3 regions of the Streptomyces sp. NPDC087787 genome follow, and region 3 is predicted to be linked to each of the others. Evidence: predicted binding sites of a transcription regulator. Region 3 holds the regulator's gene; each other region holds the start of a gene.

Region 1 (9,453 bases), on a different contig from region 3:
CGGTGCGGTAGATCGCGGCGGCCATCCTGCCGAGCGCCTGCCCGTCCTGGTGCCGGTGCCTGCGCACCCCGACGTCGACCTGCGCGAGCGCGTCCAGGCCCACCAGGTGCAGCGCGTCGACCAGCATGCCCAGCTCGACGCCGTAGCCGACCGGGAAGGGCAGCTGTTCGAGGAGTGAGCGGCGGGCCGCGTACTCGCCGCCGAGCGGCTGCACGAAGCCGGCGAGCTGCGGCCAGTGCATGTTGAGCAGCGGGCGCGCCATCAGCTCGGTGACCCGTCCGCCCTGCCTGGCGGCGGCCGAGGCGGAGGCGTCCCGGCCGGGCACGGTGAAGGGGCGGTCGTACATCGCCTTGACCAGGTCGACGTCGCGTTCGGTGAGCAGCGGGCCCACGATGCCGGTGACGAAGTCGGAGGAGAACTCCCGCAGATCGGCGTCGACGAAGCAGATGACGTCCCCGCGGGTGACGAGCAGGGAGCGCCACAGCACCTCGCCCTTGCCCGGCACCGCGGGCAGGCGCGGCAGGATCTCGTCGCGGCGCACCACCCGGGCGCCCGCGGCGGCGGCCACCTCGAAGGTGCGGTCGGTGGAGCCCGAGTCGACGACGACGATCTCGTCGACGAGCGGCGCCCGCTCCACCAGGTCGCGGCGGATCACCGCGACGATGTCGCCGACCGTCGCCTCCTCGTTCAGCGCGGGCAGCACCACGGAGACCGACTGACCGGTGCGCTGCTTGGCCGCCAGGATCTGGTGCAGCGGCCGGTCGGCGACGGACCAGGAGCGGGTGGCCAGCCAGCGCTCGACTTCTTCCAGCACGGTCAGCGGCTCCTCACTGTCGTCCCGCGACTGTCGTCTCGCGGTGTCGTCTCGCGGTTCGGACGACCGTCTCCGCCGTCCTGGCCTTCCGTTACAGTCTTGAACAACGCGGACGACCATCCCATGCCGGGGGTCGACTCCGCCTCACAACCGAATACAGCTCATCCAGAGGGGCAGAGGGACACGGCCCGATGAAGCCCCGGCAACCCTCCAGCCGGTTCTCGTATCGACCGCTGTGCGCGCACAGCCGATCGTCCTCGCGAGGCTCCCGGCTAGGGAAGGTGCCAAATCCGTCTCACGGCGAGATGCGTCGTGAGGAAGATGAGGAGAAAGGGCCTCGCCTCACATGGCTGTGCAGACCGTTGCAAGCAGCACCGATTCCACCGTGGACCTCGGCCCCGCCGCGGCACTGAGCTGTCGCGAGTGCGGTCACCGCGTCCCTCTCGGCCCGGTCTTCGCCTGCGAGGAGTGTTTCGGCCCGCTGGAGATCGCCTACGACTTCTCGGCCTACGACACCGAGGAGCTGCGCAAGCGGATCGAAGCGGGCCCCGCGAACATCTGGCGCTACGCGCCGCTGCTGCCCGTCCCCGCGGACGTCGCCGGCAAGCCGAACCTGAACCCGGGCTGGACCAAGCTCGTCCAGGCCGACCGCCTCGCCGGTGAACTGGGCGTGACCGGCGGGCTGTACGTGAAGGACGACTCCGGCAACCCGACGCACTCCTTCAAGGACCGCGTGGTCGCCCAGGCGCTGGAGGCGGCCCGCGCCTTCGGCTTCACCACGCTCTCCTGCTCCTCGACCGGCAACCTGGCCGGTGCCGTCGGCGCCGCGGCCGCCCGTGCCGGACTGCGCTCCTGCGTGTTCATCCCGCACGACCTGGAGCAGGGCAAGGTCGTGATGGCCGCGATCTACGGCGGCGAACTCGTCGGCATCGAGGGCAACTACGACGACGTGAACCGCTTCTGCTCCGAGCTGATCGGCGATCCGGCCGGCGAGGGCTGGGGCTTCGTCAACGTCAACCTGCGGCCGTACTACGCCGAGGGCTCCAAGACGCTGGCGTACGAGATCTGCGAGCAGCTCGGCTGGCGGCTGCCGGACCAGATCGTCGTGCCGATCGCCTCGGGCTCCCAGCTCACCAAGGTCGACAAGGGCCTGCGGGAGCTGATCGAACTCGGACTGGTCGAGGACCGGCCGTACAAGATCTTCGGCGCCCAGGCCGAGGGCTGCTCTCCGGTGTCCACCGCCTTCAAGGCCGGCCACGACGTCGTGCGGCCGCAGAAGCCGGACACCATCGCCAAGTCCCTGGCCATCGGCAACCCGGCCGACGGCCCGTACGTCCTGGACATCGCGCGCCGCACCGGAGGCGCGGTGGAGGACGTGACCGACGAGCAGGTCGTCGACGCGATCAGGCTGCTGGCGCGGACCGAGGGCATCTTCGCGGAGACCGCGGGCGGTGTGACGGTCGGCGTGACGAAGAAGCTGGTCGAGAACGGCGTCCTCGACCCGACGAAGACCACCGTCGTCCTCAACACCGGCGACGGGCTGAAGACCCTGGACGCGGTGGCCGGCACCGGCCTGACCGCGACGATCCGTCCGACCCTGGACTCCTTCCGAGAGGCTGGCCTGGCATGAGCGTGACCGTCCGCATCCCCACCATCCTGCGCACCTACACCGGCGGGCGGGCCGAGGTGAGCGCCGAGGGCGCGACCCTGTCCGACGTCATCTCTGACCTGGAGAAGAACCACACGGGCATCGCGGCCCGGGTCCTGGACGACCAGGGCAAGCTGCGCCGCTTCGTCAACGTGTACGTCAACGACGACGACGTCCGGTTCGAGCAGGGCCTTCAGACGGCCACTCCGGACGGCGCGGGCGTCTCGATCATCCCCGCGGTCGCCGGCGGCTGATCATTACCTTCGGTAATTCCGGTCACGCAGAGTTCATCGAGTTGCCCCTTCCGTGAGAGATACGGAGGGGGCAATTCTGTGTGATTGAACGCGGTAGAGTTGGGGAACGCGCCCCCGAACTCGGAATCCGGGGCCATGGAATCCTGCCGTGGGCCCGGTAAGAAGTAGCCAAAGTCTGCGAGCCTTTTGTGGTATTTGCCTTGTTCGTGGGGCCCGAATTGCCCTGAATTCGCGTGAATTCTTCCTATATTCCGGACCGTGTGCGTCCAGATTTCTCGTCCGATTGACCTGTTGCAGAGGGCAGTTGGGCAGATACATTCGGCCGCGGTCGACGCGTTCCGGCGCACGCCCCCGATTCACGGGGGGTGAGGTCTGACCCGGGTCCGCGAAGTGCGGATCTGTGCAAGGGCCAGTAATAGGGGAGTTAGGCATGGCTCAGGGCACCGTCAAGTGGTTCAACGCGGAGAAGGGGTACGGCTTCATCGCGGTCGACGGTGGTGCGGACGTCTTCGTCCACTACAGCGCGATCCAGATGGACGGCTACCGCACGCTGGAAGAGGGCCAGCGGGTCGAGTTCGAGATCTCGCAGGGCCAGAAGGGTCCGCAGGCCGACATGGTCCGCGTCACGGCCTGAATCGCGCGACCACCGCAAGCGACGTTCTTCTTCGGAAGGGCCCGCACCTCCGCTGCCGGGGTGCGGGCCCTTCGCCGTGCCCGCGCCCCGCCCGGGTGTGCCGGCCTCGTGCGCGGCTCCCTCGCCGGGGCCGGCCGCCGGTGTTCGCGCGCGGCTGACTCCCCGCCGACCACCCCGAAGGCGCTTGCGCCCACCCGTCACCCGACCGCCACCCCTCATCGAGCCCGCTTCGCGGGCGCACCTTGCACTCGGAGGGGTCGAGTGCTAATCATTGGCGTTAGCACTCTGAAGGTGAGAGTGACAACGAAGGACCGGGTCGGTGAGGCCACGGGCCAGGTGGGGCAAGGAACCACCTCAGGCCGGGGCCGTCCGTCGCGGGCGCGGGCGCGGTCCGAAGGAATCACCCCCAGTCCTGGAGGGACCACTTCACATGGCCAAGATCATCGCGTTCGACGAGGAGGCGCGGCGAGGCCTCGAGCGCGGCATGAACCAGCTCGCGGACGCCGTCAAGGTGACCCTCGGCCCCAAGGGCCGCAACGTCGTCCTCGAGAAGAAGTGGGGTGCCCCCACGATCACCAACGACGGTGTCTCCATCGCCAAGGAGATCGAGCTCGAGGACCCGTACGAGAAGATCGGCGCCGAGCTGGTCAAGGAAGTCGCCAAGAAGACGGACGACGTCGCCGGTGACGGTACGACCACCGCGACCGTGCTCGCCCAGGCCCTGGTCAAGGAAGGCCTGCGCAACGTCGCCGCCGGTGCCAACCCGATGGCCCTGAAGCGCGGTATCGAGCGCGCCGTCGAGGCCGTCTCCGCCGCCCTGCTCGACCAGGCCAAGGAGGTCGAGACCAAGGAGCAGATCGCCTCCACCGCCTCCATCTCCGCCGCCGACACCCAGATCGGCGAGCTCATCGCCGAGGCCATGGACAAGGTCGGCAAGGAAGGCGTCATCACCGTCGAGGAGTCGCAGACCTTCGGGCTCGAGCTCGAGCTCACCGAGGGCATGCGCTTCGACAAGGGTTACATCTCCGCCTACTTCGCGACCGACATGGAGCGCATGGAGGCGTCGCTCGAGGACCCGTACATCCTCATCGCCAACTCCAAGATCTCCTCGGTCAAGGACCTGCTCCCGCTCCTGGAGAAGGTCATGCAGTCGGGCAAGCCGCTGCTGATCATCGCCGAGGACGTCGAGGGTGAGGCCCTGTCGACCCTGGTCGTCAACAAGATCCGCGGCACCTTCAAGTCCGTCGCCGTCAAGGCCCCGGGCTTCGGCGACCGCCGCAAGGCCATGCTCGGCGACATCGCCATCCTCACGGGCGGCGAGGTCATCTCCGAGGAGGTCGGCCTCAAGCTGGAGAACGCGACCCTGGACCTCCTGGGCCGCGCCCGCAAGGTCGTCATCACCAAGGACGAGACCACCATCGTCGACGGTGCCGGCTCGACCGACCAGGTCGCGGGCCGCGTGAACCAGATCCGCGCCGAGATCGAGAACAGCGACTCGGACTACGACCGCGAGAAGCTCCAGGAGCGCCTGGCGAAGCTCGCCGGCGGTGTCGCGGTCATCAAGGCCGGTGCCGCCACCGAGGTGGAGCTCAAGGAGCGCAAGCACCGCATCGAGGACGCCGTGCGCAACGCCAAGGCGGCCGTCGAGGAGGGCATCGTCGCCGGTGGTGGCGTGGCCCTGCTCCAGACCACCAGCGTCTTCGACAAGCTGGAGCTCGAGGGTGACGAGGCGACCGGCGCACAGGCCGTGAAGCTCGCCCTGGAGGCCCCGCTCAAGCAGATCGCCGTCAACGCCGGCCTCGAGGGCGGCGTCGTGGTGGAGAAGGTCCGCAACCTCACCCCGGGCCACGGCCTGAACGCCGCGACCGGTGAGTACGTCGACCTGGTCGCCGAGGGCATCATCGACCCGGCGAAGGTGACCCGTTCCGCGCTGCAGAACGCCGCCTCCATCGCCGCGCTGTTCCTCACCACCGAGGCCGTCATCGCCGACAAGCCGGAGAAGGCCGCCGCGCCGGCCGGCGGCGGCATGCCGGGCGGTGACATGGACTTCTGATCCCTCAAAGGATCGGATCCGTCCTTCACGTACCGAGGGCGGCACTCCCTGGAGACAGGGGGTGCCGCCCTCGGGCGTGTTCCGGGTCACAGGAGTGGATCAGTGGAATGCCGTGGCCGGTGGGGCAGTTGACGCCGGTGCCCGGCCAGGCGCGCGTGCGTGCCGGCCGGTACCGACCACGATTTCGAGGAGCCCCCCACCGTGACCGTCACCGCTTCCGAATCCGGGTCCGCGTCCCGCGCGGCCGAGATCCTCTCCCGCCCCGTCACGCTGAACGGCCTCACCGTCCCCAACCGGATCGTGATGGCGCCGATGACCCGGATGTTCTCGCCGGGCGGCGTCCCCGGCGAGGACGTGCTGTCGTACTACGCCCGCCGTGCCGCCGCGGGTGTCGGCCTGATCGTCACCGAGGGCACCTACGTGGGGCACGACTCGGCCGGGCAGAGCGACCGCGTGCCGCGGTTCCACGGCGAGGAGCAGCTCGCGGGCTGGGCGAAGGTCGCCGAGGCCGTGCACGCGGCGGGCGGCACGATCGTGCCCCAGCTCTGGCACATCGGCATGGTGCGCAAGCCGGGCCAGCAGCCGTTCCCCGAGGCGCCCGCCGTGGGCCCCTCCGGGCTGCGCATCGGCGAGTCCGAGGTGACCGGCAGGGCGATGACGCGGACCGACCTGGACGACGTCATCGGCGCGTTCGCCGAGGCGGCCGCCACCGCGGAGCGCATCGGCTTCGACGGCGTGGAACTGCACGGCGCCCACGGCTACCTGCTCGACCAGTTCCTCTGGGCGGGCACCAACCGCCGCACCGACGCCTACGGCGGCGACGCGGTGGCCCGTACGAGGTTCGCGGCGGAGCTCGTGGCGGCGGTACGCGCGTCCGTCTCGCCCGGCTTCCCGGTCCTCTTCCGGTACTCCCAGTGGAAGTCGGGAGCCTACGACGCCCGTCTGGCCGAGACGCCCGAGGAGCTGGAGGCGATCCTGTCGCCGCTCGCCGCGGCCGGGGTGGACGTCTTCCACGCCTCCACGCGCCGCCACTGGATGCCGGAGTTCGAGGGCTCGGACCTCAACCTCGCGGGCTGGACCAAGAAGCTGACGGGCAAGCAGGCCATCACCGTCGGCTCGGTGGGTCTGGACGGCGACTTCGTCAAGGCGTTCCAGGGTGAGGGCGCGGAGGTCGGCAGCCTCGACAACCTGCTGGACCGGCTGGAGCGCGACGAGTTCGACCTGGTGGCCGTGGGCCGCGCGCTGCTCCAGGACCCCGAGTGGGCGGCGAAGGTCCTCGGCGGCCGCTTCGACGAGCTGAAGCCGTACGACGCGGCGGCGCTGGAGACGCTGAGTTGAGCTGACACGAGTCGCGGGGCGGCGGCTGCCTCAGGGCGGGCGCCGCCCCTTCTCCTGTGTCTCTTCGGCCCGGCGGCCCGTCCGGACTCTGCCCCGGGGGCCTTCCCGGCGGGATATTCACTTGCTTAAGTCAATCAAGTCCAATTAAGGTTGCCTGAGTCAAGTACACCTGCTCTCCGACGGAGACCTTCCTTCATGTCCGACGCACTCGCCCGGCCCGCCGCGGCCGGGCAATCCGCGCCCCGGCCCAACGCCGTCGTGGCCGTACTCGCCTTCGGCGGCATCGTGGTCTCGCTGATGCAGACCCTGGTGATCCCGATCATTCCCGAGCTGCCCCAGCTCCTGCACGCCTCGGCGTCGGACACCGTATGGGCCGTCACCGCCACGCTGCTCGCCGCGGCCGTGGCCACCCCGGTCACGGGCCGCCTCGGCGACATGTACGGCAAGCGCCGCATGCTCCTGCTGAGCCTGGCCATGCTGGTGGCCGGCTCGGTCACGGCCGCGCTGAGCGACTCCCTGACGCCGATGATCGTCGGCCGGGCCCTGCAAGGCCTCGCCTCCGGCGTCATCCCGCTCGGCATCAGCATCATGCGCGACGAACTGCCCGCCGAGCGGCTCGGTTCGGCGACCGCGATGATCAGCGCCTCGCTCGGTGTCGGCGGCGCCCTCGGACTGCCCGCCGCCGCGCTGATCGCCGAGAACCTCAACTGGCACATGCTGTTCTGGGTCTCGGCCGGCCTGGGCGTCGTGGCGGCGGCACTGGTGCTGGGCCTCGTGCCCGAGTCGGCGGTGCGCACCGGCGGCCGCTTCGACCTTCCCGGCGCCATCGGTATGGCGGTGGGCCTGGTCTGCCTGCTGCTGGCGATCTCCAAGGGCGCCGACTGGGGCTGGGGCAGCGGCACGACCCTGGGCCTGTTCGCGGCGGCGGCCGTGGTCCTGGTCGTCTGGGGCCTGTTCGAACTGCGCGTCGAGGAACCCCTGGTGGACCTGCGCACCACGGCCCGCCGCCAGGTGCTGGTGACCAACCTCGCCTCGGTGGCCATCGGCTTCGCGATGTTCTCGATGTCCCTGGTCATCCCGCAGCTGCTGCAACTGCCCGAGCAGACCGGCTACGGCCTCGGCAGGTCGCTGCTGGCGTCCGGCCTGGTCATGGCGCCCTCCGGCCTGGTCATGATGGCCGTCGCCCCGGTGTCGGCGATCGTCTCGCGGACCAGGGGCCCCAAGGTGACGCTGATGATCGGCGCGCTGATCGTGGCCGCCGGCTACGGCCTCAACATCGCCCTGATGAGCGAGGTCTGGCACTTCGTCCTGACGTCCTGCGTGATCGGCGCCGGCATCGGCTTCACCTACGGCTCGATGCCCGCGCTCATCATGAGCGCCGTCCCCGCCTCCGAGACGGGTGCGGCGAACAGCCTCAACACCCTGATGCGCTCGATCGGCACGTCGGTCGCCAGCGCGGTCGCGGGCGTGGTCCTGTCCCACATGACCACCGCCTTCGGGCCCTACCAGCTGCCCTCCGAGGACGGCTTCCGCACGGTCCTCGCCATCGGCGGCGGCGCCGCCCTGCTCGGCTTCCTGGTCGCGTCCTTCATCCCGCGCCCGCGCCCCGCGGCGCCGGGGGAGCCGACGGCGGCCGGTGAGCCCGCGCCCGCCGGGGCGAAGGTGCCGTAGGCGCCGGCCCCACGCCCTACGGGTTGCCCGGGTTGCCCATGGGCTCGATGTCGGCCCGCGCCGGATGGCCCCAGATCCGCACCACCTCGTAGTCCGTGAACTCGTGCACGAGCCGGTAGGCGGGGGCGGCGCGCGGGGCCCGGAGCTGGGCGGCGATGAACAGCTCGGCCTCGCGCCGGTCCCGGCGCGGAGTCCCGCACAACTGCCACTCCCGCCCGTTCCACAGCTCCGGCAGCCACCGCTGCTGGGGCTGCGGCCGGTCCTCGCGGACGCCGTAGCGGGACGGGGCGGAGGCGGCGGGCCCGGCGGCGCGGCGCGCGTACGAGGCGTACGCCCCGTCGACCTCGGAGCGGCGGGCGGCCCGGCGCCGGGTCTCGCACAGCAGACACAGGTCGGGCGCGCTCTCGTCGACGGGCCCGTTCGGATGCTCGGGGCAGCGGGTGGCGGGCGCGGCCGTCGTGACGGTCTCGTCCAGCAGGTCGAGAGCGCGCCGGAGGTCCGCCTTCACCTCGTGGAGCCTGGCGTCGGGCGTCTCCGCGGAGAGCGCCTCGCCGTGCTCGCCGAGCAGACGCAGTGCCCGCCCGAGGGCGGTGAGCTGGGCGTGGTTCATGGTGTCCTCCAGCGTAGGACGCCCCGGCCGGTGGGGGAGCCCCCGGCCCGCCCGTTCGCTCCCGCCGCCGGTCACGGGCCCGCAGGCCTCAGTCCCTCGCCCGCTCCAGTGCCGCGCGCAGATGGCCGTCGGACTGCTCCAGGAGGCGGGTCGCCGTGGGGCCGTCGAGGCCGGCGAGGAGGACGAGGACGGCGGTCTTCACCTCGCCGTCCGCGGCCGCGAGGGCCCGTTCGATCTCGTCGTCCGGCGCGCCCGTGGCCAGGGCGACGATGCGCCGGGAGCGGGCGCGGAGCTTGTCGTTGGAGGCCCGCACGTCGACCATCAGGTTTCCGTAGGTCTTGCCCAGCCGGATCATCGTGATCGTCGAGAGCATGTTGAGGACCAGCTTCTGCGCCGTGCCGGCCTTCAGACGGGTGGAGCCGGTCAGCAGC
Region 2 (9,453 bases), on a different contig from region 3:
GTGGATCCGATTTCGGCAGCGCTTCTCGTGGCGCTCGTGAGCGGCGCCGGAGGTGCCGCGGGCACGGAGGCGTGGGCGGCGCTCGGCAGGCTGGTGCGTCAGCCGTTCCGACGTGGCGATCAGACGCGGCCAGAGGAACCGGCTCCGGGAATCAGGGAGTTGGAGGGCCTTGAGGGGCGCCCTCAGGACACGGGCCGGGCGCAGGCGCTTGCCGACGCGTTGCAGCGGAGGGCAGCTCACGACCCCGACTTCGCCAGCTCCCTCGCGACATGGCTGGACAAGGCGAGTCCGGCGCTCACAGGGACCGGAAACGTGCGCAACACCGTCAGCGGCGGCTCCCAGGGAAACCTCCTGCAGGCCCGGGATCTGCATGGTCCCGTCACGTTCGGTACTCCACCCGCGCCGGACACCACGGCCGGAGAGCGGACCGATTGAGCGGCCTTCGGCCCGGACAGCACACACCCGTTCAACTTAACCCTTGCGCAAACCGAGATTGTCATCCAGAAGGCGGCGAGGATGAAACTCACCAAACCGCACAAGGACCAGGACTCGGGCGGAAACGGCTGCCCCACGGTCTACCTGGGCGAGAACGGCGATCTGGTCGTGCAGGGGCACGTCGTGGACAGCGCGACCTTCGCGGAACTGGAGAACGTCCTCCCGTGGGAGGACGTAGGGAGGCAGAGTTCGCGGCCCTGGAGGAGCAGGCCGAGAGCGCGGAGCGTGCGCGTGCGCTCGCCCGCGTGCCGGCGCTGCGGACCATGTACGACGGCGCCTTCCGCGCGGACCTCACGGCCTGGCGAGGCGCCGCGGAGGACGCTGCGACGCGAACCGGTGCGGGAGACGTCCACAACCGGATCACGGGCGGCACGCAGAGCACCGTCGTCATGGGTCGGGACTTCCACAGCCCCGTCACCTTCAACCAGCCATGACACAAGGCGACGCCGGCCCGGCTGGGCTACGGCATCCTGAGAGGGAACCAGCAGCCCGCCTCCCTGTGCCGTCCTGCCCGGGCGGGTCTGCCAAGGCCGGGTGTTGGGGCAGGACCTGAACGCAACGCGAATGTGATGGGGGTGTACGGGGTGGAGCCTTCCTCAAGGCCGCAGAGAAAGACCGGCTGAGCGGCCATGTCGGAGCAGTCACGGGGCGACGTGCACAACGTGTTCTCCGGCGGCAGTGCGACGTATGTGATCCAGGGCCGGGATTTCGGTGCCGTACACCTGCATCTGCCGCCGCCGCAGACGGCGCAGGACCGCGCCGCCGCCGAGTTGGCACGCGTGGTGCTCGCCCAGTGGCGGGACGAGGCGGGGGCCCTGGGCCTGGCCGGAAGCGCCAGGCTCGCGGTGGGCTGGCTGGCCGACTGGACGGTCTCCGACCATCGCGAGCACATCGGCGCCGACGTCACCGGCAGCACTGCGGGCCTCACCGAACTCGCCGCCGCCTTCCAGGCTCTGCCCGCCCGGCGCCTGGTGATCATCGGTGCTCCCGGCGCGGGCAAGACGTCCCTGGCGATCCTGCTCACGCTGCAGTTGCTGAGCCTGCAGGACGCGACGCGGCCCGTCCCCGTACCGCTGCTGGTGTCGTCCTGGGACGCCGGCAAGGAACACTTCGACGTCTGGCTCGCGCGCCGCATCCACGAGGAATACGTGGGCCTGTCCAGGGACCTCGACCGGACCCGGATCCGCGAGCTGGTACGCGACCGGCGGGTACTGCCGGTCCTCGACGGCCTGGACGAACTGCCTCGCCCGCTCCGGTCCGCGGCGCTTGCCGGGCTCAACAGGGCGGGCGCCGACGGCGCACCGCTGATCCTCACCTCCCGCACGGCGGAGTACACCGAACTCGTCGAAGAGGAGGCCGTGTTGCAGGCTGCGGCCGTGATCAGGGCACAGCCCGTGGACGGGGCCGCGGCGGCGGAGTACCTGCGCGGCTCCTCGCATCCGCAGCGCACCCGGCAGTGGCAGGTGCTCCTCGGCCACCTCACGCACCACCCCGATGCCACGGCGGCCAGAGCCCTCTCGTCCCCGCTCATGCTGTGGCTGGCCCGCACGGTGTACGCCCACCCGGACGCCGACCCCGGCGAGCTCGCGGACGAGTCCCGCTTCCCCGACGCGGCGGCCGTCGAGCGGCACCTGCTCGACTCCATTGTTCCCGCGGCGTTCCCCTCCGGACCGGCCTCGCCCCACCAGCCCCACCCGGTACGCGAGTGGAGGCACGCGCAGGCGCAGCGTGCCCTCGGCTTCCTCGCGGCCCATCTCACCGCGATGAAGACAAGGGACTTCGCCTGGTGGGAGCTGCACCGCGCGAAGCCGCCGACGGTCCTCAAGGCGCCGGCACTGCTGGCCGGCTACGTCCTGCTGATGACAGGCTCCTCGTGGTTCCAGGACTGGCTCACGGGAGGCGATCCGTTTCTGGGCTTGCAGGTAGCCGCGGGAGCCACGGTCGCCACGTTATTGGGGATCATGAGCGGCATACTCCTGCTGCTCTCGCAGCTGTGGAAGGGGCCTCTGCCCCGCCGGCTCGCCGCGTTCGGCAGGCACCGCTCCCGTATCCCGGGCCTGTTCTGGCTCGTCGTGTTCCTGGCGCCCGTCGCCCTTCTCCTGACCAGGGACGAACCGCTTCTGGCGCTGGGCTTCATCGTTCCGGCGCTGCTCATGATGGTCGTCGGCGCGCCTGCCGACACCGCGCAGGCCGTCGGACCGCGGGCATTGCTGAGCGGCGAGCGGGCCAGCACGGTGCTGATGCTGCTGGCTGTCGCGCCGGTGATCGGGGCCATCGGCACCCTGTACATCGTCCGGGTCCCCGACCGCACCGTGCTGCTCGGCAGCTGGCTCTCCGGAACCGCGGGTGCGGCTGCGGTGATGGTGGCCCTCAGCCCCTGGACGCAGTGGCTGCTCGCGAAGGTGACGCTCGCCAGCCTGGGGAGGCTGCCGTGGTCGACCATGGCGTTCCTCGAGGATGCGCGCCGGGTGGGCCTGCTGCGGCAGGTCGGCGGCGTCTACCAGTTCCGCCACGCCCAACTCCAGGCACGCCTCGCGGCCGGCCGGCGCGGCAGCGGCACCCCGGCGCCCCGTCGGCGACGCGCCACCACCCGCGCGCCCTGGCCGGTCCGCCCGCTTCCTGCGGCGAGCAGCACCCCGCAGTCCGCACGCATCCCCGGCTACGTCGGGCTCCGGCACCCCAGGGGGTGGCCGGCCATGTACGTGGCGATGTGGACGCTGGCCCTGCTGTGGACCGGCGCCGCCGCCGTCCAGGACGCCTGGCACGACCCCAACGCCTGGCTGACCGTGGGTTTCTTCGTGGCACTTCCACCCGTCCTGGACCTGCTGATCCCGCCGCTCACCTGGCGCAGGGCCGAGTTGCGCCTGGACCATGGCGGCATCGAGTACGCGATGGGCAAGCGAACGATACGTTTCGAGTGGTGGGACGTCACGGAGGTCTCGGCACGGCTGTACGAACCGCCGCTCGGCAAGGACGACGGTACCGTCATGCTCCACCTGCGGCTGAGACCCGAGATCACTCCGGGGCCGCGGATCCGTGTCAACAGCACGGGCTTGATCGCCCTGTGGCCGCTCGACAGCCCCACCGGAGATCCGGACGAGGCGACGACCCCGCCCGAACTGCACGACGCGCTCGTACGCTTCGCAGGCGAACGATGGCGGCCCCCGGCGGGGAGATGACGGATGGCTTGCTGAGGCGCGGGCCGGCCACGCACCGGCGCATCCTGGCGGCTCCGCGTCCGTCGGCCGTCGACGACCGGACCCGATGGCGATGGCCCACTCGCCCTCCCTTGGGGTGTCCTCACCGAAGACGCCAAGCCGGGTCGGGGGTCGGGGGGACCTGGCAGGATGGGACGGCGGGCCCTGGGGGGTCGCTGGGGAATCGGCGCGTCCGCGGCGTTCGCGGGGCCGGCGGGCAGGATGAGAGGTGCGGCTGATCGAGCCCGAGCACGTTCCGTACCTCGCCGCCCTCCGCTACAAGGACTCCGGTCTGCGCAAGCGGGCCCAGTGGGAGCAGGTCTGGGAGCAGCAGCGCGAGGAGGACCGGACCGGGCAACGGCTCGACATCAAGGTGCCGCCGAAGTACACCAGCGCCGACTTCCTCAAGCACTCCTACTGGTCCCACCGCGGCAAGCTCGACGTGCCCAAGGAGCGCTTCATCTCCTACCCCGGTGCCTCCCCCGAAGCCGACGGCTCCCTGCTGCTCGGCTGGGCCGGCTGGAACCACCGCGACCAGGCCGACGCCCTCGTCGGAATGATCCGCGACCGCGTCGAGAACGGTGGCTGGGCCAAGGAGGACCCCCGCTTCGTGCCTCTCCTCGCCGGACTGCGCGAGGTGCTGCCCTGGGTCCACCAGTGGTACGGCGAGTACGACGAGGAGTGGGAGGGCAACCCCGCCGAGGAGTTCCAGGCCGCCCTCGAAACAGGCCGTACGGAACGCCAGCTCTCCGAGTCCGACCTCGTCAACTGGCGTCCCGAGAAGAAGACTCGCGGTCGCCCGAAGAAGAGCGAGTGACCGGCCCACGGACATGAGTGAGGGGTGGTAGGGAGCACCACGGCTCCCTACCACCCCTCGGTCACATCAACCGCGTACGGCCATCCGCACAAACGCCGGCCGTAAGGGGCGCGGGGAACTGCGCGAGCAACCACCGTCGGGCCGCACCCGGCATCGGAACCCCGGGGGGCAGGAGCCCAAACGCCGGTGCCCGGCGCCCCCGAAGGGGCGCCGGGCACCGGCGGTTCGGCTCAGTTCAGCGGAGCGCTCAGTGGGCGTGGCCGTGGCCGTGGCCCGCCGCGGCCGGCTCTTCCTCTTCCTTCTTCTCGACGACCAGGGTCTCGGTCGTGAGCAGGAGGGAGGCGATGGAGGCGGCGTTCTCCAGGGCGGAGCGGGTGACCTTGACCGGGTCGATGACGCCGGCCTTGACCAGGTCGCCGTACTCGCCGGTGGCGGCGTTGTAGCCGCTGCCCTTCTCCAGCTCCGCCACCTTGGAGACGATGACGTAGCCCTCGAGGCCGGCGTTCTCGGCGATCCAGCGCAGCGGCTCGACGGCGGCCTTGCGGACGACCGCGACACCCGTGGCCTCGTCGCCGGTCTTGTCGAGGTTGCCCTCCAGGACCTTCACGGCGTGGACGAGCGCGGAGCCACCACCGGAGACAATGCCCTCCTCGACCGCGGCGCGGGTCGCGGAGATGGCGTCCTCCAGACGGTGCTTCTTCTCCTTCAGCTCCACCTCGGTGGCGGCGCCGACCTTGATCACGCACACGCCGCCGGCCAGCTTCGCGAGGCGCTCCTGGAGCTTCTCGCGGTCCCAGTCGGAGTCGGTGTTCTCGATCTCGGCCTTGATCTGGGAGACGCGGCCCACCACGTCGTCCTTGTTGCCGGCGCCGTCGACGATCGTGGTGTCGTCCTTGGTGACGGTGACGCGGCGGGCGGAGCCGAGGACGTCAAGACCGGCCTGGTCGACCTTGAGACCGACCTCCTCGGAGATGACCGTGGCACCGGTGAGGACCGCCATGTCCTGGAGCATCGCCTTGCGGCGGTCGCCGAAGCCGGGGGCCTTGACGGCCACGGCGTTGAACGTGCCGCGGATCTTGTTGACGACCAGGGTCGACAGGGCCTCGCCCTCGACGTCCTCGGCGATGATCAGCAGCGGCTTCGAGGCGTTCGCCTGGATGATCTTCTCGAGGAGCGGGAGCAGGTCCGCGATGGCGGAGATCTTGCCCTGGTGGATCAGGATGTACGGGTCGTCGAGGACGGCCTCCATGCGCTCCTGGTCCGTGACGAAGTACGGCGACAGGTAGCCCTTGTCGAAGGCCATGCCCTCGGTGAAGTCCAGCTCCAGACCGAAGGTGTTGGACTCCTCGACGGTGATGACGCCGTCCTTGCCGACCTTGTCCATCGCCTCGGCGATGAGCTCGCCGACCTGCTGGTCCTGGGCGGACAGCGCGGCGACCGCGGCGATGTCGGACTTCTCGTCGATCGGGCGGGCCGAGGCGTGCAGCTCGTCGGAGACGGCCTTGACCGCGGCGTCGATGCCCTTCTTCAGAGCGGCCGGGGAGGCACCCGCGGCAACGTTCTTCAGGCCCTCGCGCACGAGCGCCTGGGCGAGCACGGTGGCGGTGGTGGTGCCGTCACCCGCGATGTCGTTGGTCTTGGTCGCCACCTCCTTCACCAGCTGGGCGCCGAGGTTCTCGTACGGGTCGTCGATCTCGACCTCGCGGGCGATGGTGACGCCGTCGTTGGTGATGGTGGGCGCGCCGAACTTCTTGTCGATGACGACGTTGCGGCCCTTGGGGCCGATCGTCACCTTGACCGTGTCGGCAAGCTTGTTGACGCCGCGCTCGAGGGCGCGACGGGCGTCCTCGTCGAACTTCAGGATCTTCGCCATGGCAGCGGGAGCCCTCTCGAAATCTGGTGGAAAGACACTGCGCCCCGGGCGCCCGGCTTCTTATCGGTCGCGGGGGGCCAGGGGCGCAGCTCAAGCAGAATTGCTTCGGCTTCGTGAAGAAGCGGGTGAACTACTTCTCGATGATCGCGAGAACGTCGCGAGCCGAGAGGACGAGGTACTCCTCGTTGTTGTACTTCACCTCGGTGCCGCCGTACTTGCTGTAGAGCACGACGTCACCGACCTTCACGTCGAGCGGAAGACGGTTGCCGTCCTCGAAGCGGCCCGGGCCCACGGCCAGGACGACGCCCTCCTGGGGCTTCTCCTTGGCGGTGTCCGGGATGACCAGGCCAGAGGCCGTGGTCTGCTCGGCGTCGAGCGGCTGGACCACGATGCGGTCCTCGAGCGGCTTGATGGCAACCTTGGTGCTGGCGGTCGTCACGATCCGACCTCCCCCTTCGGAGATCTCACGGGGTTAACTGTCTGAGGTGGCGACCAGGTCGATCCGTCGTCGCGGGTGCCGGACCTGCCCGTCGCTGTGTTGGCACTCTCCAGGGGGGAGTGCCAGACCTGAGACTATGACCGCGATTAGCACTCGGTCAAGCGGAGTGCCAATTGCCTCGTGGCGCGTCGGCGGGTGGGGTGCGTTCGGGGAACGTGTGTTCCCGGTGCTGTGGGTGTGTGCGGGCGTCCCTGGGGCTTCGCCCCCGGACCCCCGGATCGGCCTGAACGGCCCTCGTCCTCAAGCGCCGGACGGGCTATTGATGCCGGACTCGGCCTGGAAGCTCAGCCCGCCTGAGACCGGACCTCAGAGGTAGTCCTGCAGGCGGCCCACCGTCAGGCCCTTTTCCTGGATGGTGCGGAGCAGGCGGGTCGTGCGGTCGCGGAGGGGCGGGCCGTCGAGGTCGTCGTCGTCCGAGGCGACGAGGAGGATGTCGCCGGGGCGCAGTTCGCGGGGGCCGTGACTGAAGCGCAGGCCGGTGTCGGTCGTGGCGGCGCGCCACAGGACGACGGCCGAGACCCCGCAGCCGGCGGCGGCGCGCAGGGTCGTCGTGTCGTATCTGCCGTAGGGCGGACGGAAGAGGCGGGGGGTGACGCCGAAGCGGGAGCGGATCTTGTCCCGCTGGCCGCAGATCTCGGCGCGCTGGCCCGCGTAGGGCAGCCCGCGCAGCGAGGGGTGGTCCAGGGTGTGGTTCTGGAGGTCCGCGCCGACCGACATCAGGTGCGCGAAGTGCCCGTACCCCGGTCCGACGACACTGTCCGTGAGGAACATGCTGACCGGCAGCCGCAGTTCACGGACCATGTCGACGAACCGCGGATCCTTCTCCGCGCCGTCGTCGTAGGTCAGGAAGACGACCGGGTCGGAGGTGGCGATCCGGTCCACGACCTCGGGCAGGCCGGCGGACGGGCCGGCGCCGGCGCGGCGCGCCGGGCGGGCCGGCGGCTTCGGCGGTGCGGGCAGCGGCGCCCTGAGGCCCCAGCGCCGGTAGGCCTGGTCGGCCGCCGCCGGGCTCGGCGACCGTACGCCCTGCGCCGCCTTGCGGCCGAGCCGTTCGAGGGGGTCGACGGACGTGGCGCAGCCGGTCAGCAGGGAGGCGGCGAGCAGGGCCACCGCCACGTGCCGGGACCTGAGGGGCCGCAGCCTCACAGGTAGTCCTCCAGCCGGGCCACCGCGTACCCGTCGGCCGTGACCTTCTTCAGGAACCGGCGCATGTCGTCGGCCATGGTGCCGTTCCACTCGCCCCGGCCGCGGAAGTGGGTGAGCACGATGTCGCCGGGACGCAGCCGCTGGTCGTCCTCGCGGAACTCCCAGTGGTCGACGTAGACCTCCTCGTTCCAGATCGGCGCGTACTCGATGCCGCAGGACTTGGCGGCGCGCAGGGTGTCCTGGTTGTAGTTGCCGTAGGGCGGGCGCATCATCCTCGGGCGCTTGCCGAACTGCTTCTCCATGATGTCCTGCGTGTCGCAGATCTCCCGGCGCTGCTCCTCGTAGGACAGGCCCGGCAGGTAGGGGTGGTGCAGCGTGTGGTTGTTGAGGGTGACCCCCGAGGCCTGCATCTTCCGGAAGTAGTCGTAGTCGTCCTTGATCAGGTAGTCGCTGAGGAAGGCGGTGTACGGGATCTTCAGGTCCCGCATCATCCGCAGGAACTCCGGGTCCTTCTCCGCGCCGTCGTCGATGGTGAGGAAGACGACCTTGTCCTTGGTGGGGACCGTGGTGAAGACCGGGGGCAGGTTCCAGTCCTCCTGGTGGTTCACCTCGAAACCGGCGCGGGCGGTGGCCCTGAGCTTCTTCGTGGGCGGCTTCGGGGGGATCAGCGGGACCTGCTCCAGGCCCCAGCGCCTGGCGGTGGCCGCCCGCTGCGCGTAGGAGGTGTGCAGGCGGTCGGCGTAGGAGCCGAGGGCGGGGGCGGCGGGCGCATGGTGGCGCGGCTGGCCGGGGGCCGGGCGCACCTGTGCCGCCGGCTCCGAGCAGCCGGAGGCGAGCGTGGCGACGGCGAGCACCGCGAGTCCGCCGCGGATCCGGTTCCGGCACGTCGGGGACCTTTCAGGACTCTTTTTATCGTTTTGTCCTACAAGCCTCATGGCGCCGGATCCTCGCAGGCCCACCGCACGGAAGCAGGGGCGACACCGCGGCCGGAGGCACACCATCCACCGACTGGCCCACAATGAGCCGGTGAACGACCACCTCCACGCCTTCGCCTCGCTGCTCACCCCCGAGGGCCGCGCCCTCCTCGACGAGGTGCGCGGCACCGAACCCGCCGACGAACTCGCCGTCGCCACCCGGCTGCGCCGTGAGCACCCCGCCGAACTGGTGTCGGCGGCGCTCGGCCAGGCCCGGCTGCGGCAACGGGCGGCCGCGAAGTTCGGGGCCGAGGACGCGGGGCGGATGTTCTTCACGCCGAACGGGGTGGAGCAGTCGACGCGGTCGAGCGTGGCGGCCTACCGGGCGGCCCGGCTGCGGGAGTCGGGGGTGACCTCGGTCGCGGACCTGTGCTGCGGGATCGGCGGCGACGCGATCGCCCTCGCCCGCGCCGGGATCCGGGTCCTCGCCGTGGACCGGGACCCGCTGACCG
Region 3 (9,453 bases):
GCTCGCCTCCTCCACCCGTGTGGAGTGGCCGCTGGCCGACCTCGGCATCATGTGCGCGGGCGCGGCCACGACGACGGTCTATCCGCAGACCAACGCCGACGAGGCGGCCTTCATCCTGTCCGACTCCCAGAGCAGGGTGCTCATCGCGGAGAACGCCGAGCAGGCGGCCAAGGCCGAGGAGAAGCGCGCCGAGCTGCCCGAACTGCACCATGTCGTGGTCATCGACCCTGAAGGCGTCGAGACCGGCGACCGGGTGATCGGCCTGGCCGAGCTGGAGCGGCGGGGCGCCGCGTATCTGGCGGAGCACCCCGAGCTGATCAAGGAGCGGGTCGGCGCGATCACCAGGGACCAGCTCGCCACCCTCATCTACACCTCCGGCACCACCGGCCGCCCCAAGGGCGTCCGGCTGCCGCACGACAACTGGTCGTACATGGCCAAGGCCATCGCCGCCACCGGCCTGGTCGGTGCCGACGACGTGCAGTACCTGTGGCTGCCGCTGGCGCACGTGTTCGGCAAGGTCCTCACCTCCGGCCAGATCGAGGTCGGGCACGTCACCGCCGTGGACGGCCGCGTGGACCGGATCATCGAGAACCTGCCGGTCGTCCGGCCCACCTACATGGCGGCCGTCCCGCGCATCTTCGAGAAGGTCTACAACGGCGTCGCCGCCAAGGCCCGCGCCGGCGGCCCCGCCAAGTACAAGATCTTCCAGTGGGCCGCGGAGGTCGCCCGCGAGTACGCCAAGGTCACCCAGGACAACTTCAAGCGCACCGGCACCCGGTCCGCGCCCTTCGCTCTGGCCGCCAAGCACAAGGTCGCCGACGCGCTCGTCTACGCCAAGATCCGCGAGGCCTTCGGCGGCCGGCTGCGCGCCTGTGTCTCGGGCAGCGCCGCGCTCGCCCCGGAGATCGGCTACTTCTTCGCCGGCGCCGGCATCCACATCCTGGAGGGCTACGGCCTCACCGAGTCCTCCGCCGCCTCCTTCGTCAACCCGGGTGAGGCCTACCGCACCGGCACGGTCGGCAAGCCGCTGCCCGGCACCGAGGTGCGCATCGCGGACGACGGCGAGATCCTGCTGCGCGGCCCCGGCATCATGGAGGGCTACCACAAGCTGCCCCAGCAGACCGCAGAGGTGCTGGAGGCCGACGGCTGGTTCCACACCGGCGACATCGGCGAGCTCTCCCCGGACGGCTATCTGCGCATCACCGACCGCAAGAAGGACCTGATCAAGACGTCCGGCGGCAAGTACATCGCGCCCGCCGAGGTCGAGGGCCAGTTCAAGGCGGTCTGCCCGTACGTCTCCAACATCCTCGTGCACGGCGCCGACCGGAACTTCTGCACCGCTCTGATCGCCCTCGACGAGCCCGCGATCCTGGAGTGGGCCAAGGAGAACGGCCTGGAGGGCAAGCCGTACGCCGAGGTCGTCGCCGCGCCCCGGACCGTCGAGATGGTCGACGGCTACGTCAGGCAGCTCAACGAGGGCCTGCAGCGCTGGCAGGCCATCAAAAAGTTCCGCCTTCTGCCGCGCGACCTCGACGTCGAGCACGGCGAGATCACCCCGAGCCTGAAGCTGAAGCGGCCCGTGGTGGAGCGGGAGTACAAGCATCTGATCGACGAGATGTACGCAGGCGCGCGTGAGGCCTGATCACTGAGTCCGGACCGCCGGTGAACTCCCCGCGCGCCTCGGGAGCGCGGGGAACGATCACCGAAAACGTTCGCGGGTGCTCAGGACTGTCCGTTTTTGATCACTCCGGTGGTGCAGTTTTCGGCCAAGGCGGCTCACTTCGGTAACTCCTCGCTTATGGGCACGGTCGGTCTGTCACCCTGTCGGCATTGACCGAACCGATCCGTCAGGACCGCCCGGGGAGCCGCAGATGGGGGCCATTCCCACGCAGCGGGAGACCGTCTCCCGTACCTCCGAGGTGCCCGCGCACTGCACGGCGGCGTGCCCTCAGGCGCACGCGACACTGCCCCAGGGCTCCCTGGCACCGGGCGCCGCCCGCGCGCTGCTGCGCGCGGCGCTGGCCGAGTGGACGGACCTCGGGTTCGAGATCGGCGAGCGGCTGGCCGACGACACCCTGATCGTGGTCAGCGAACTGGTCACCAACGCCGTCGTGCACGCGGGCACCGACGTCGAGCTGACCTGCCGGCTGGAACCGGAGACCGGCGCCTGCGTGGTCGAGGTGTGCGACCACCACCCCTCGCGCGCTCCCCGCGACCACGGTTCCGGGGCGCCGCACGAGACCCCGGATTACGGCCGCGGCCTGCGGCTGATCGCGACGCTCTGCGAGGCCTGGGGCGTCACCTACCGGACCGGCGCCAAGACGGTGTGGGCGCGGCTGCCCGCCGAGGCCCCACCGGCGGGGGAGGACGAGGAGGCGTACGGGGCGGAACGCGGCCTCGGCATCGCCGAGGTCCTCGCGCCCGAGCCGCAGCGGGCCGGACGGGACTGGCTGGGGCGCGGCGCCCTGTCCTTCCTCGCCGAGGCCTCCGACCTGCTCGCCGGACAGCTCGACGAGGATCTGGTCGCCTCGCTCACCGGGCAGTTGCTCGTGCCCCGGCTGGCCGACTGGTGCGCGGTGTGGCTGGAGGACGAGTCCACCGGCCGGTGGGGGACCTCCCGCTGGAGCGAGGGCGGCGGGGGCTGGAGCGACGTCACCGGCGCGGCCGGGCCGCGGCTCGCCCGGGTCTGGCACGGCAGCGAGAGCCGCATCGAGGAACTGCGCCGGGCCCTGGAGAAGGACCCGCCGCGCCCCACCGACGGCCTGCGGTCCGGGCCCGCCCCCTACCCCTGGCCAGGGGAGGCCCTCGGGCCGCACGCGGCCCACGGCGCGGCGCTGGCGTACCGCCTGATCGCGGGCGGCCGCCCACTGGGCACGCTGGTCATCGGGCGGACCGGGCTGCTCCGCTTCCCCGACGAGGTCACCGGGCTTGTCGAGGACCTCAGCCGCCGGGTCGCCCTCGCCATCGGCGCGGCCCGTCAGTACGCCCGCCAGGCCACCATCAGCGCGGTGCTCCAGCGCGGCCTGCTGCCCGGCGCGGTCGCCGAGATCCCAGGACTGCGCAGCGCGCTGGTGTACGAGCCGTGCGACAAGGGTGGCCCGAGCGGCGACTTCTACGACCTCTTCCCGGCCGGTGACGGCCGCTGGTGCTTCGCCGTCGGGGACGTGCAGGGCAAGGGCCCCGAGGCCGCCGTCGTCATCGGGCTCGCCCGCCCCTGGCTGCGGCTGCTGGCCCGCGAGGGCTACGGTGTCGCCGACGTCCTGGACCGCCTCAACCAGCTCCTCCTCGACGACGCCACCGAGGCCGCCGACGCCGCCGCGCGCGTCCTCGTGGCGGCCGGCGGACGCACCCCGCTCCCCGGGGACACCCAGACCCGCTTCCTGTCCCTGCTGTACGGCGAGCTGGTCCCCTTCGACGGCGGCGTGCACTGCACCCTCGCCTCCGCCGGGCACCCGCTGCCGCTGGTCCTCGGACTCGAGGGCGGCGTCCGTACGGTGGCCCGGCCACAGGCGCTGCTCGGCGTGATCGAGGACGAGACGTACGACTGCGAGACCTTCGAGCTGGGGCCCGGCGACACCCTGCTGTGCGTCACCGACGGCGTCACCGAGCGACGCTCCGGCTCCCGCCAGTTCGACGACGGCGACGGCCTCGCCACGGCCCTCGCCGACTGCGCCGGCCTCGACGCCGAACCGATCGCCGAGCGGATCCGCCACCTCGTCCACGACTTCGGCGCGGGCCCCCCGGAGGACGACCTGGCCCTCCTGGTGCTCCAGGCCGAACGGGACTGACGAACCACCCAGCCGGGACCAGCCCGCGTGTGCTGGACAATGGAAGACATGCCTTCCGCACTTCCCGACGGTGAGTCCGTTCCCGATGACGGTGCGCTGCCCGCGCAGGCCCTTGCCGGGGCCGCCGAGCGGGCCCTCGGGTTCTATCTGCACGTGCCCTACTGCGCGACCCGCTGCGGGTACTGCGACTTCAACACCTACACCGCCACCGAGCTGCGCGGCACCGGCGGGGTGCTCGCCTCGCGGGACAACTACGCCGGGACGCTGACCGACGAGGTGCGCCTCGCCCGCAAGGTGCTCGGCGACGATCCGCGCGAGGTCCGCACGGTCTTCGTCGGCGGCGGCACGCCCACGCTGCTGCCCGCCGAGGACCTGGTGCGGATGCTGGCGGCGATCCGCGACGAGTTCGGTCTCGCGGCCGACGCGGAGATCACGACGGAGGCCAACCCGGAGTCGGTCGACCCGGCCTACCTGGCCGCGCTGCGCGAGGGCGGCTTCAACCGGATCTCCTTCGGCATGCAGAGCGCCCGGCAGCATGTCCTGAAGATCCTCGACCGCACCCACACGCCCGGCCGCCCCGAGGCCTGTGTGGCCGAGGCCCGCGCCGCCGGCTTCGAGCACGTCAACCTCGACCTGATCTACGGCACCCCCGGCGAGTCGGACGACGACTGGCGCGCCTCGCTGGACGCGGCCCTCGGCGCCGGCCCCGACCACGTCTCGGCGTACGCCCTGATCGTGGAGGAGGGCACGCAGCTCGCCCGCCGGATCCGGCGCGGGGAGATCCCGATGACGGACGACGACGTGCACGCCGACCGCTATCTGATCGCCGAGCAGACGCTGTCCGCGGCGGGCTTCGAGTGGTACGAGGTGTCCAACTGGGCCACCTCGGAAGCCGGCCGCTGCCTGCACAACGAGCTGTACTGGCGCGGCGCCGACTGGTGGGGCGCCGGACCCGGCGCGCACAGCCACGTCGGGGGCGTGCGCTGGTGGAACGTGAAGCATCCGGGCGCGTACGCGGCGGCCCTCGCGGCCGGCCGCTCACCGGGAGCCGGGCGGGAACTCCTCACCGAGGAGGACCGCCGGGTGGAGCGGATCCTGCTGGAGCTGCGGCTGCGCGAGGGCGTCCCGCTGGACCTGCTGCGCCCGGACGGCCTGGCCGCGTCCCGGCGGGGACTGTCCGACGGGCTGCTCCAGGAGGAGCCGTACGAGGCGGGGCGGGCCGTGCTCACCCTGCGGGGCCGGCTGCTGGCGGACGCGGTGGTGCGGGACCTGGTGGACTGAGCCGCCCGGAGCGGGCGGTCCCTGGGGACGCGGGCCCGGCCCGGCTACTCGGGCTGGGCGGTGACGAAATCGATCAGTTGCTCGACCCGGCCCAGCAGCTCCGGTTGCAGGTCCTTGTAGGACCGCACATGGGACAGGATCCGCTGCCAGGCCGCGCCCGTGTTCTCCGGCCAGCCCAGGGCGCGGCACACGCCCGTCTTCCAGTCCTGGCCGCGGGGGACGCGGGGCCAGGACTCGATCCCGAGCGAGGAGGGCTTCACGGCCTCCCAGACGTCGATGTACGGGTGGCCGACCACCAGCGCGTGCTTGCTGGTCACCGACTCGGCGATGCGCCACTCCTTGCTGCCGGGCACCAGATGGTCCACGAGGACGCCGAGACGGGCGTCCGGGCCGGGTGCGAACGCCTCGACGATCGACGGCAGGTCGTCGACGCCCTCCAGGTACTCCACGACCACGCCCTCGACGCGCAGGTCGTCGCCCCACACCTTCTCGACCAGTTCGGCGTCGTGCCGGCCCTCGACGTAGATGCGCCCGGCCCGGGCCACACGCGCGCGTGCCCCGGGCACGGCGACCGAACCGGATGCCGTACGGGTGGGCCGTACCGGACCGGACGACGGCTTCACCAGGGTGACCGCCCGCCCCTCCAGCAGGAAGGCGCCGGGCGCGAGCGGGAACGCCCTGTGTTTGCCGAAGCGGTCCTCCAGCGTCACCGTGCCCGCCTCGCAGCGGATCACCGCCCCGCAGAAGCCGGTCCCGGGCTCCTCCACCACCAGACCCGGTTCGGCGGGAACCTCCGGCACGGTCCGCGGCTTCTTCCACGGGGGAGTGAGGTCGGGCGAGTACACGCGGGGGCGCGGGCCCGAAGGGCCCTCACCGGAAGGGCGGTGGCGGGAGACGGGTGGGCGCATTCGAGTGACGATAGGGACGGGGCCGTGTCCCCTCAGCGCGACACGCCGAAGCGCGTGGCCAGGGCGTCCCGCTGGGCGCGGACGAAGGCGGCGTCCACCACCGCTCCGTGACCGGGGACGTACAGCGCGTCCTCGCCGCCGAGCGCCAGCAGCCGGTCGAGCGCGGCGGGCCACCGGGACGGCACGGCGTCCGGGCCCGCCTGGGGTTCGCCGGACTCCTCGACGAGGTCCCCGCAGAACACCACGGTCGGGTCGCCGGGCACCACCACCGCGAGATCGTGCGTGGAGTGCGCCGGGCCCATGTTCGCCAGCAGCACCTCCCGCCCGCCCCCGAGCCGGACGGTGAGCCGGTCGCGGACCTCGCGGCCGGGCCGTACCAGGGCGTCCGCCGCCTCCTCGGCCGCCTTGGCGTCCAGGCCCTGGCGTACCGCGTCCTCGCGCAGTTCCGCGCGCTCACCGCTGTCACCGAACACCGCGTCCGCGCCCTCGGCGGCGAAGATCTCCGCGCCGTCGAACACCGCCGCCCCGAAGATGTGGTCGAAGTGGGGGTGGGTGAGCGCGAGATGTGTCACATCACCACCGGCGCGCGCCCGCGCCCAGGCACGCAACCGCGCGCCCTCCGCGTGGCTCGAACCCGCGTCGACCATCAGCGCGGCGCCCTCCCCGACGACCAGCCCGGTCGTGCAGTCCCATCCGGGCAGGCGGCACCGCCCCACACCGTCCGCCAGCCGTTCCCATTCCAGTTCTCCCCGGGCTTCGTCCCGAGGGGTTTCCCGCGCATCCGTCATGGGGCGACGCTAGCGGTGATGCCCGCCGGGTACGACATCCCGGCCGATCCCGGGTGATCCCGGTCCCGACCTCGCAGGCAGTCGTGGCCCGGCCTTGCCGGGGGCGTACCCGGCGGCCGTACACTGGGCCGGGTAGAGCTGGCACTCCTATGCGCAGAGTGCCAGGCGGGTGGCCGAGGAACGACCCTGGAGGTGTGCGCGATGCTCAGCGAGCGGCGGCTTCAGGTGCTGCGCGCCATCGTCCAGGACTACGTCGGCACCGAGGAGCCGGTCGGCTCCAAGGCCCTCACCGAGCGGCACAGCCTGGGCGTCTCACCGGCCACGGTCCGCAACGACATGGCGGCCCTGGAGGACGAGGGCTACATCGCCCAGCCGCACACCAGCGCCGGCCGCATCCCCACCGACAAGGGCTACCGCCTGTTCGTCGACAAGCTCGCCGAGGTCAAGCCGATGACCGCGCCCGAACGGCGCGCCATCCACCACTTCCTCGACGGCGCCGTCGACCTCGACGACGTGGTGGCCCGCACGGTGCGGCTGCTCGCCCAGCTGACCCGGCAGGTCGCCGTGGTGCAGTATCCGTCGCTGACCCGTTCGACCGTGCGGCACGTGGAGCTGCTGTCCCTCGCGCCCGCGCGCGTGATGCTCGTGCTGATCACGGACACCGGCCGGGTCGAGCAGCGGATGGTCGACTGCCCGGTGCCCTTCGGGGAGACCTCGCTGGCCGATCTGAGGGCGCGGCTGAACAGCCGGGTCGCGGGCCGCCGCTTCACGGACGTCCCGCAGCTCGTGGAGGACCTGCCCGACGCCTTCGACGTCGAGGACCGGGGTACGGTCTCGACCGTGCTGTCCACTCTGCTGGAGACGCTCGTCGAGGAGAACGAGGAGCGGCTGGTCATCGGCGGCACCGCCAACCTCACCCGCTTCCCGCACGACTTCCCGCTCACCATCAGGCCCGTTCTGGAGGCGCTGGAGGAGCAGGTCGTGCTGCTGAGGCTGCTCGGTGAGACGCAGAATGCGGGCATGACCGTGCGCATCGGTCACGAGAACGCCCACGAAGGACTCAACTCCACGTCCATCGTGTCGGTCGGCTACGGTTCGGGCGGCGAGGCAGTGGCCAAGCTCGGCGTGGTCGGACCGACCCGCATGGATTACCCGGGAACGATGGGAGCGGTACGCGCAGTGGCACGGTACGTCGGACAGATCCTGGCGGAGTCGTAGGTGGCCACGGACTACTACGCCGTTCTCGGCGTGCGCCGTGACGCGTCGCAGGAAGAGATCAAGAAGGCCTTCCGGCGGCTCGCACGCGAGCTGCACCCGGACGTCAACCCGGATCCGAAGACCCAGGAGCGGTTCAAGGAGATCAACGCCGCCTACGAGGTGCTCTCGGACCCGCAGAAGAAGCAGGTCTACGATCTCGGCGGCGACCCCCTCTCGCAGTCCGGCGGGGCCGGCGCGAGCGGCTTCGGGGCCGGCGGTTCCTTCGGGAACTTCTCCGACATCATGGACGCCTTCTTCGGCACGGCGTCGCAGCGCGGACCGCGCTCCCGCACGCGCCGGGGCCAGGACGCGATGATCCGGCTCGAGGTCGAGCTGGACGAGGCGGCCTTCGGCACCACGAAGGACATCCAGGTCGACACGGCCGTCGTCTGCAACACGTGCAGCGGCGAGGGAGCGGCCCCCGGCACCACGGCGCAGACGTGTGACATGTGCCGCGGCCGGGGTGAGGTCTCGCAGGTCACCCGGTCCTTCCTGGGCCAGGTCATGACCTCGCGTCCGTGCCCCCAGTGCCAGGGCTTCGGCACGGTGGTGCCCACCCCGTGCCCGGAGTGCGCCGGCGACGGCCGCATCCGCGCCCGCCGCACCCTGACCGTGAAGATCCCGGCCGGTGTCGACAACGGCACGCGCATCCAGCTCGCGGGCGAGGGCGAGGTCGGCCCCGGCGGCGGTCCGGCCGGCGACCTGTACGTCGAGATCCACGAGCTGCCGCACTCGACGTTCCAGCGGCGCGGCGACGACCTGCACTGCACGGTCACCATCCCGATGACCGCGGCGGCCCTCGGCACCAAGGTGCCGCTGGAGACCCTGGACGGCCTTGAGGAGGTCGACATCCGCCCGGGCACCCAGTCCGGCCAGTCGATCCCGCTGCACGGCCGGGGCGTCACGCATCTGCGCGGCGGCGGCCGGGGCGACCTCATCGTCCACGTCGAGGTCCAGACCCCGACCAAGCTCGACCCGGAGCAGGAGCGCCTGCTGCGCGAACTGTCCAAGCTGCGCGGCGAGGAACGCCCCCAGGGGCAGTTCCAGCCGGGGCAGCAGGGCTTGTTCTCGCGGTTGAAGGACGCTTTCAACGGCCGCTGAGGGGGGCTGGGGTCGGCCGGGGGTCCGGGGGTTGTCCCCCGGGCAGGCACGGTCAGCCGGGGCAGCAGGGCTTGTTCTCGCGGTTGAAGGACGCTTTCAACGGCCGCTGAGGCGGGGCTGGGGTCGGCCGGGGGCCCGGGGGTTGTCCCCCGGGCAGTCACAGCCAACGGTCGCTGACGCCTGACTGGGGTGGGAAGGGGGATTCCTCCGGCATATGCCGGAGGTCGCCCGGATTCGGACTCGTCCGGAGGACGTGACAACATGCCGTCATGTCCTCCGCACTGACCGATCTCTTCCCGCACCCGATCGTGCAGGCGCCGATGGCGGGCG

What was found. Region 3 encodes HrcA, which represses chaperone genes, less so after heat shock. Its sites were predicted from a motif close to TTNGCACTCNGNNNNNCNGAGTGCNAA; they were not measured.
Region 1: groL (chaperonin GroEL) is a predicted target of HrcA. The motif match lies at 3,592-3,618, and genes of this name have one in related genera.
Region 2: groES (co-chaperone GroES) is a predicted target of HrcA. The motif match lies at 6,968-6,994, and genes of this name have one in related genera.

What each region holds. Positions count from the first base shown of each region.
Region 1 covers NZ_JBIUVQ010000009.1:152,028-161,480, reverse strand. The annotation lists gene ACIOWN_RS16785 (glucosyl-3-phosphoglycerate synthase) at 1-814, opposite strand, end outside; SAM riboswitch class I at 973-1,142, shown strand; gene thrC (threonine synthase) at 1,161-2,444, shown strand; gene ACIOWN_RS16775 (MoaD/ThiS family protein) at 2,441-2,716, shown strand; gene ACIOWN_RS16770 (cold-shock protein) at 3,147-3,350, shown strand; gene groL (chaperonin GroEL) at 3,781-5,403, shown strand; gene ACIOWN_RS16760 (NADH:flavin oxidoreductase) at 5,605-6,741, shown strand; gene ACIOWN_RS16755 (MFS transporter) at 6,937-8,412, shown strand; gene ACIOWN_RS16750 (hypothetical protein) at 8,429-9,022, opposite strand; gene murQ (N-acetylmuramic acid 6-phosphate etherase) at 9,111-9,453, opposite strand, start outside.
Region 2 covers NZ_JBIUVQ010000011.1:31,890-41,342, reverse strand. The annotation lists gene ACIOWN_RS18740 (NERD domain-containing protein) at 1-173, shown strand, start outside; gene ACIOWN_RS18735 (hypothetical protein) at 660-929, shown strand; gene ACIOWN_RS18730 (NACHT domain-containing protein) at 1,125-3,674, shown strand; gene ACIOWN_RS18725 (DUF7008 domain-containing protein) at 3,922-4,509, shown strand; gene groL (chaperonin GroEL) at 4,757-6,382, opposite strand; gene groES (co-chaperone GroES) at 6,513-6,821, opposite strand; gene ACIOWN_RS18710 (polysaccharide deacetylase family protein) at 7,188-8,027, opposite strand; gene ACIOWN_RS18705 (polysaccharide deacetylase family protein) at 8,024-8,962, opposite strand; gene ACIOWN_RS18700 (methyltransferase domain-containing protein) at 9,036-9,453, shown strand, end outside.
Region 3 covers NZ_JBIUVQ010000001.1:59,915-69,367, forward strand. The annotation lists gene ACIOWN_RS00295 (AMP-dependent synthetase/ligase) at 1-1,642, shown strand, start outside; gene ACIOWN_RS00300 (SpoIIE family protein phosphatase) at 1,872-3,788, shown strand; gene hemW (radical SAM family heme chaperone HemW) at 3,837-5,069, shown strand; gene ACIOWN_RS00310 (DUF3097 domain-containing protein) at 5,114-5,977, opposite strand; gene ACIOWN_RS00315 (MBL fold metallo-hydrolase) at 6,010-6,765, opposite strand; gene hrcA (heat-inducible transcriptional repressor HrcA) at 6,967-7,983, shown strand; gene dnaJ (molecular chaperone DnaJ) at 7,984-9,123, shown strand; gene ACIOWN_RS00330 (nitronate monooxygenase) at 9,393-9,453, shown strand, end outside.